DNA from 2 places in the Paraburkholderia denitrificans genome. Region 1 is predicted to be linked to the other one. Evidence: predicted binding sites of a transcription regulator. Region 1 holds the regulator's gene; the other holds the start of a gene.
What was found. The regulator LexA, encoded in region 1, represses DNA repair genes until DNA is damaged. The targets are predictions, from matches to a motif close to ACTGTATNNNNATACAGT.

Region 1 (4,184 bases):
GTTCGTCCATGACGAGCACGTCGGGGTCGTTGACCAGCGCGCGAGCGAGCGTGAGGCGCCGCCGCATGCCGCCCGACAGCTCGCCGACGCGCGCATCCGCCTTGCTCTCGAGGCGCGCGAATTCGAGCAGCGGCGCAACGAGCGCACGCGTCTCGCTCGCGGATAACCCGAAGTAGCGCCCGAACACGAGCAGGTTTTCGCGGACGGTGAAATCGGGGTCGAGGTTGTCGAACTGCGGCACGACGCCCACGCGCGTGCGGGCGTGGCGCGCCCGTGCGGGCACCGGCTCGCCGCACAGGCTGATGCGCCCGGCATCGGGTGAGACGATGCCGAGCAGCATGCGCAGCGTCGTCGTCTTGCCCGCGCCGTTGGGGCCGAGGAGTCCAAAGCACTCGCCGGGGACGACGTGGAACGACAGGCCATTGACGACTGTCCTGTCTCCGTAGTGTTTGATGACCTGCTCGAATTCGATGGCGGGTGCGGGCATGGACCGTAGGAGTATGAATCGATGGAAGCGGCGCGCGCGTGGCGCACGGTGAGGCGGCCTATTCTAGAACATTGCCGCGCAGGCGGCAGGCGGCGAACCGTGTCGCGTCGGGCGTGCCTGGGTGTTCCAGGGCCGCGGCGCAGGGCGCGTATGTGCGACGGGGTCGGGCCTGGCGTTTTCCAGCCCTTGCATGTGCAATTGCGGCGCAGCATTATGAGATTGCACGGCGCGCGACCCGCGCGGGCCGGGGAGAAACCATCATGGCGAGCTACAAGAAAATCCTGCTTTGTTATGACGGCTCGCGCGAAGGCCGCAAGGCGCTGCGCTGCGGCGCGGATCTGGCGCTGGATCTGCATGCTGAAACACACCTGCTGTCGGTCGTCGACATGCGATCGACGATTGCCCAGAGCGCCGGCCTTCTGACCGATGTGGCCTGCGGCCGTTTCGAAGAGACCGCGCGCGAAATTCTTCAGGAGGGCGTGGACTGGCTGACTGAGCGCGGCGTGCGTGCCCAGGGCCATTTCGCCTTCGGGCATCCGATCGATGAGATCGCGAATCTTGCCAACGAACTGCAGGTGGATCTGGTGGTGGTCGGGCATCGCTGCCGCACCGGGCTGTCGCGCTGGTGGATGGGCGCAGGCAATACGCCGCTGCTCGACCGTGTGTCGTGCAGCATTCTGGTGGCGTGTTCCTCGGCGGCCGAGCAGAAGCAACAGCAAGCGGCCGCCTGAGCGATGCATTCGACGGCTGTGTTTCACGCTCGCCGTTGGCGCAATTACACAGCCATCAAGCAGCCATCAAGCAATGCCGTTATTGGGCGGGCTCGTTCAATTCGACCGCGCCGAGCTTCCACGAAAAAGGCCCGTGACGTTGCAGGACAGCGGAATAAGGCATGCTGTTCGATCTGCGCTGCCAGGTCACCACAAATTCATTGAAACCACGGTAGCCCGCCGTAATTTGCGGGTGGCCTGGCTCGTTTTCCTCTGAATCCGCCAAAGCCGATTCTGTGTCGGAGTCAGCGTCCGACTCAGCGGTGGAGTGAGTGTCGGATTCAGCGCTCAACTCGTCTGGTGCGTTCGCCGCGGCAGGCGCGTGCGCCGGATTACCATCGCTTGCGGCCGGCGGCTGCTCGCCGGGTGGCATTCCGTTGAGCAGCGCGGCGACGCCGTCGGGCGTCGCATACGCATCCACGAGTGACCCGATCAGCGCGGTGCCGATCGCGGTGCCAATCGCGCTGCCCAACAGCTGCATTGGATTGCTGCCGTGCTGCTCCTCCAGGTGCCGCGTCAGCATGTCGCCAGCCTGTTCCTTGAGGCTTACGCGCAACGCCGGATAGTCGACGTACTCGTTCAGCGTTGCCGCATCGCGCGCATCGGCTGCGGCCTTGAGCCGGTGCAGCACCAGATACGGCGAGGCGTAGCTGTAGCCTACTGTGGCCGCGACGAGCACCAGGGCTACCACGATGGCGACGGGTTTGATCCAGCGTTTGTTCGACAGGGATTGGGTCATGGTTGCGTTGGGATGTTTAGGATCATTTAATGAACACCGTGTGTGGACAAGGTGAATGAAAAAAAGATCCCGGACTCTCCCGTTGCCTTTACCGTTTTTCCCTTACTTAGCGAGCGCCGCGGGCAGATCCGCGTGCTGTTCGGCGATGCAGCGGTCGATCATCCGGCACACCGCATCGACCGTACCCACCATGATGAGCCGGGAAGGCCCGTGGTACACGCGCACGGGCGCCCGGCGTCCGGGCTCGGTGTGGTTCAGCCCGCTGTTGAGCGAAACGCGCGCAAATGCGGGTTGCGCGGACGGTAACGGCGGCAGTTCGACTAGGCCCGGGGCCAACCCAACCGCGGACCCAACTGTGGACCCCGGTTCGGTGTCGCTCAGGCTGTCGAAGAGAGAGCCGGATTGCGCGGCTCCCGACATGCGCGTGTTCTTCGCCGCGCAGCTGGCGAGGCCGCGCAGATGCCGCAGACGGCCGAATTGACGAAAGGGCAGCAAACGGGCAAGGCGTTCCATAACTCCCTCCAGACAGCGTTTAGACGATCAGAATTCGGTGGGGCGAATCAGGCCGACAGCGATGCCTTCGAGCGCGAACTCCACACTGCCGGCCTCGACGAAGATGTTGTCATAGTCGGGGTTCTCGGCGATCAGTTCGAGCCCGTTGGGCCGGCGCTTCAGGCGTTTCACCGTGACGTCGTCGCCAAGGCGCGCGACGACGATCTGGCCGTCCTTCGCTTCGCTCTTCTTCTGCACGGCGAGCAGGTCGCCGTCCAGGATGCCCGCGTCGCGCATCGACAGGCCGCGCACCTTGAGCAGGTAGTCGGGCTTGCTGGAGAAGAGCGCCGGGTCGCACGCGTAGTGCTGCGCGATGTGCTCCTGCGCGAGGATCGGACTGCCCGCTGCGACGCGGCCGACGAGCGGCAGCGAGAGCTGCATGATGCTCGGGTGCGGCAGCGTGAACTGGCGCGGGAGGTCGTCCGGGCCGGGCAGGAGACGGATGCCGCGCGACGCGCCTGCGGCCAGTTCGATCACGCCCTTGCGTGCGAGCGCGCGCAGATGCTCCTCGGCGGAATTGGCGGAACTGAAGCCGAGTTCGGCCGCGATCTCGGCGCGCGTGGGCGGATAGCCGGTGCGCTCGATCGCGCGCCGGATCAGATCGAAAACCTGCTGCTGTCGTGCGGTGAGTTTGGTCATGGCGGCACTGTATGAATAGACAGGTGACTGTATTTTTATACAGTATCGGATCCTTTTCAAGTGTTACTTGAAGTTCTCCGTTCGGCGGGCGTTTTCGCGGCATTTGCGCGCTACCTTGCCCACTATCTTGCCCACTGCCGGGCGGATGGAATGACGGTGCGACCGTGCTCGCGTGGCAGAGGCGAGGGGGCTTACCACTTTTGAGCATTAAAAAATGAAGAAACATTATTTTTAATGATTTAAGCCGGTCGTTAGACTGCCCTTCATCGTGAGCTGCAGGCACGCAAGACCCACGCGAAGACAACACGGAGAAAAGTGGATGGGCATTCTGGACAACGGAAAAACGGGCTGGATCAAGCGACTGGCGGCGCGGTTGATCGTTGGCGTGGCGCCGATCCTCGGCATCGCGGCGCTCGTTGGCATGGCCGCGCACACGCCCGCCGCGCATGCGGATACGTCGTTGCTGAACGTTTCCTACGATCCGACGCGCGAGTTGTACCAGCAGGTCAACGAGGCTTTTGCGAAGCAGTGGAAGGCGAAGACCGGCGAGACGCTCACGATCAGGCAGTCGCACGGCGGCTCGGGTGCGCAGGCGCGCTCGGTGCTGGACGGCCTGCAGGCCGATGTCGTGACGCTCGCGCTCGCCTGGGACATCGACGCGCTCGCGAAGAAGGGCGTCGTGCACGCCGACTGGCAAAAGCGTCTGCCCGACAACGCCGCGCCGTACACCTCGACCATCGTGTTTCTCGTGCGCAAGGGCAATCCGAAGCACATCAAGGACTGGGACGACCTCGTGAAGCCGGGCGTCTCGATCGTCACGCCGAATCCGAAGACCTCAGGCGGCGCGCGCTGGAATTACCTCGCGGCGTGGGCGTACGCCGCGCATCAGCCGGGCGGCAATGACCAGAAGGCGAAGGCGTTCGTCACGCAGCTCTACAGAAACGCTGGTGTGCTCGACTCGGGCTCGCGCGGAGCGACGACGAGCTTCGTGCAGCGC
Region 2 (4,184 bases), on a different contig from region 1:
CGGGCAGGGACATCCATATCTCCTGGGAGGGCGACGGCGGCGGAATGCGGGCGCCGTCATATTGTTCGTTGCATTCGGAAGGCACCGAGACCACGGCACGGCGGGGCGCGCGGAGGCTCGACGGGATAAACATAGCAAACGGCCGGGCACTATGCAACCAGTTGCATAGTGCCCGTATTCGAATGATTTGAGGGACGGTGCGGCGCAGCCCGTGGTTTAGAATCAGCGGATGTCGACACCCCACGCCATTCTGATCGCCTTGCTGGAAAAGCCCGCCAGCGGCTACGACCTCGCGCGGCGCTTCGATCGCGCGATCGGTTTTTTCTGGCGAGCGACGCATCAGCAGATCTATCGCGAGCTCGGCCGCATGGTGGAGGCGGGGTGGGTGGCCGTTGTCGAAGACGAGGCCGACGCCGCAACGCGCAGAAAGGTTTATTGCGTGCTGGCCGTGGGGCGCGAGGAAGTCGTGCGCTGGGTGCGCGAGACGCCGCTCGGGCGCGAGGATCGAAATGCGTTCCTGTTGAAGCTGCGCGCGGATGCGGTGGTGGGTCCGCTGGGTCTTCGCGACGAACTGTTGCGCCTGATCGACGAGAACCGGGCGCAGCTTGTTTTGTATCGCGAGATCGAGCAGCGCGACTTCGGAACGCCGTCGCTCATGCGCGGCCAGCAATTGCAGTATGCGATTCTGAAGGCGGGGATACGCGCCCAGGAGGTGTGGCTCGAATGGGCTGCGGACGTGCTGCCGTTGCTTGATGGCGATTCCGATGTCGATATCGATGTGAAGCGGCGTTGTGACCCGCTTCGTAGTGCAGATTAAATCGCATGCGCCGTGTGCTTAAACGTTTAGACCGGCAACACGTTTGATACCGCGCTAATTACCCGCATCAAGAAAATGTTTGACATCGTGATTGTAGCTGACTATAATCTTTATCTCTAACGGACGCGGGGTGGAGCAGTCTGGCAGCTCGTCGGGCTCATAACCCGAAGGTCGTAGGTTCAAATCCTACCCCCGCAACCAGTTACGCAACTGAGCTAACCGTTAGCAAGTTTCTCAAAGCCCGCATGATGCAAGTCATGCGGGCTTTTCATTTTTCACTGCGCATTTCATACCCGCATTTTCCCCGCGTTTTACGCATCGATCGATGCATCAATCGCCCAATCGACCGCCGCGCGCGCATGCAATGCCGTGGTATCGAACACGGGCAGTGCCGGTCGCGCAATCGGCCCAGATAGAAGTCCTGCTCCATCGTGTAGCGTGTGCCGAGCAGCCCCGCGCGCGTCACGTCAGCGGCCGTCAGCGCCGCGCCGGTCGGATTGCCGACAGTTGCCTTGAAAAGAATACTGTATTTTTGTACAGTATCGATACCTTGAACGCGTCATCTTCCGCTATGCCGTCGCCGGCCGCATCAGGCACCGCTCGCAAGATCATCCACTGCGACTGCGACTGTTTCTATGCGTCGGTCGAAATGCGCGACGATCCGTCGTTGCGCGGGCGCGCGCTTGCCGTCGGCGGGCGGCCCGACCAGCGCGGCGTCATTGCCACCTGCAATTACGAGGCGCGGCGCTTCGGCATTCATTCGGCGATGTCGTCGGCGCTCGCCATGCGCAAGTGCCCGGATCTGCTGATTCTCCCAACCGCGATGGAAAAGTACCGCATCGCATCGCGTCAGATCATGGCGATTTATCGCGATTACACGCCCGACGTGGAGCCGCTCTCGCTCGATGAGGCCTATCTCGACGTGACGCACGCCACGCGCTGCAAGGGCAGCGCCACGCTGATCGCACAGGAGATCCGTGAGCGCGTGCGCGCGACGGTGGGCGTCACGGTTTCGGCGGGCGTCGGGCCGAGCAAGTTCATCGCGAAGATTGCCTCGGACTGGAACAAACCCGATGGCCTGTGCGTCGTGCGCCCGCACGAAGTCGATGCGTTCGTGGCGGCGTTGCCGGTGCGCAAGATTCACGGCGTCGGCAAGGTGACGGCCGCGAAGCTCGAAAAGCTCGGGCTCTCGACGTGCGCGCAGTTGCGCACGTGGTCGCTGATCGATCTGCATCGCCAGTTCGGCGTGTTCGGCAAGCGGCTATATGAACTGTCGCGAGGCATCGACGAGCGGCCCGTGCGCGCGGACCAGGAGCGCAAGTCGGTGAGCGTCGAGACGACTTACGTCAACGATCTGCTCACGCTCGAAGCATGCTGCGACGCGCTCGAGCCGCTCGCCGCGCAACTCGATGCGCGCATCGAGCGCGCGGGCTGCGCGCATGCGGTGCGCAAACTGTTCGTGAAGATCCGCTTCGCGAATTTTCAGCGCACGACGGTCGAGTGTGTCGGTGACGCAACCAGCCTGCCGATATTCCTCGCCATGCTCGAAAAGGGTCTCGCGCGGCGCAAGCAGGCCGTGCGTCTGCTCGGTGTGGGCGTGCGGCTCGAAGAGGAGAATGCCGCACTGCGCGGCCAGTTCGCGCTCTTCGATGAAGATCCCGACGAAGATGCCAACGACGGCCCTAACGACAGCCCCAACGACAGCCCCCTTACGCCCGACGCGTAGAGGCTGCGCTGGCGGCAAGCGGGCATTGTGAATCGGCTCGTCGATATCGCGCTGCGAAGCAGTTCGGATATCTATCGAAAAGCGGTGCGTTCAGGCGTGCATCGCACGAGCGGTGCGGGCAATAAAAAACCGCGCACGGGATTGCTCCCGTGCGCGGCTCGTTTCGATGCGGCTCGGCGCCAGCTTTATTGCTGTACCGGCGGCTCTTCCATGCCGTTGTGACGCAGCAGCGCGTCGATGCGCGGCTCGCGTCCGCGGAACGCCTTGAACGATTCCATCGCCGGGCGGCTGCCGCCCACCTCCAGAATTTCCTGCCGATAACGCGTGCCGGTGGCCACATCGAGCACGCTCGACTTTGCCGCCTGCGCTGCTTCTTCAAACGCGGCGTAGGCATCGGCGGAGAGCACTTCAGCCCACTTGTAGCTGTAGTAGCCCGCCGCGTAGCCGCCCGCGAAGATATGGCTGAACGTGTTCGGCCAGCGCGAGAACGCGGCCTGCGGGATGACGTGATAGCGCGCGTTGATTTCGCGCGCGAGGTCGTTCGCGCTCTTGCCTGCGGAGGCTTCAAAGTCGACATGCAAGGCCATGTCGAACATCGAGAACACGATCTGGCGCAGCGTGGCGAGGCCGCTCTGGAAGTTCTTCGCGGCCAGCATCTTGTCGAACAGTTCGCGCGGCAGCGGCTTTGCGGTATCGACGTGCGAGGTCATTTCGCACAGCACGTCCCACTCCCAGCAGAAGTTTTCCATAAACTGCGAGGGCAATTCGACGGCGTCCCATTCGACGCCATTGATGCCCGACACGGCTAGTTCATCCACGCGCGTGAGCATGTGATGCAGGCCGTGACCGAACTCATGGAACAGCGTGATGACTTCGTCGTGCGTGAAGCACGCGGGCTTGCCGCCGACCGGAGCCGAGAAGTTGCAGGTGAGGTACGCAACCGGCGTCTGCACGGCATTGCCTTCGAGCTTGCGGCGCGAGCGCGCATCGTCCATCCACGCGCCGCCGCGCTTGCCTTCGCGCGCATAGAGGTCGAGATAGAACTGCGCGACGAGCGTGCCGTCGGTGTTTTCGACGCGGAAAAAGCGCACATCCGGATGCCACACCGGCGCGCTGTCGTCACGGATGCGCACGCCGAACAGCGTCTCGGTGACCTTGAACAGACCTTGCAGGACGAAGTCCTCGGGGAAGTACTGCTTCACCTCGTTCTCGGAGAACGAGTAGCGTTTCTCGCGCAGACGTTCGGCCGCGAATGCCATGTCCCACGGCTCGATCTGCGCGAGACCCAGCTCGCTCGCGGCGAATTCGCGCAGTTCCTGCCAGTCCTTTTCGGCGTGCGGGCGTGCGCGCGTCGCGAGGTCTTCGAGGAAGCTCATCACCTGTTGCGGCGACTCGGCCATCTTCGGCGTGAGCGAGACTTCGGCGAAGTTGTCGTAGCCGAGCATCTTCGCTTCTTCGGCGCGCAGCTTCAGTTGCTCGTCGACGATTGCCGTGTTGTCCCACTCTGCATTGCCGCTGCCGTAAACCGGGCCGAGTTCCGAGGCGCGCGTGACGTACGCGCGGTACATCGTTTCGCGCATCGCGCGGTTTTCCGAATACTGCAGCACCGGAAAATACGACGGGAAATGCAGCGTGAACTTC

Region 2: a site for LexA is predicted at 1,341-1,358, ahead of dinB (DNA polymerase IV). Genes of this name have one in related genera too.

What each region holds. Positions count from the first base shown of each region.
Region 1 is NZ_JBHSMP010000007.1:395,153-399,336, reverse strand. Features, by position in the region: gene nodI (nodulation factor ABC transporter ATP-binding protein NodI) at 1-487, opposite strand, end outside; gene ACFPTO_RS05165 (universal stress protein) at 748-1,218, shown strand; gene ACFPTO_RS05160 (DUF2939 domain-containing protein) at 1,298-1,996, opposite strand; gene ACFPTO_RS05155 (hypothetical protein) at 2,099-2,509, opposite strand; gene lexA (transcriptional repressor LexA) at 2,537-3,187, opposite strand; gene ACFPTO_RS05145 (sulfate ABC transporter substrate-binding protein) at 3,507-4,184, shown strand, end outside.
Region 2 is NZ_JBHSMP010000006.1:107,196-111,379, forward strand. Features, by position in the region: gene ACFPTO_RS02280 (NAD(P)H-dependent flavin oxidoreductase) at 1-13, opposite strand, end outside; gene ACFPTO_RS02285 (PadR family transcriptional regulator) at 230-817, shown strand; tRNA gene ACFPTO_RS02290 (tRNA-Met) at 942-1,018, shown strand; gene dinB (DNA polymerase IV) at 1,389-2,543, shown strand; gene ACFPTO_RS02300 (M3 family metallopeptidase) at 2,729-4,184, opposite strand, start outside.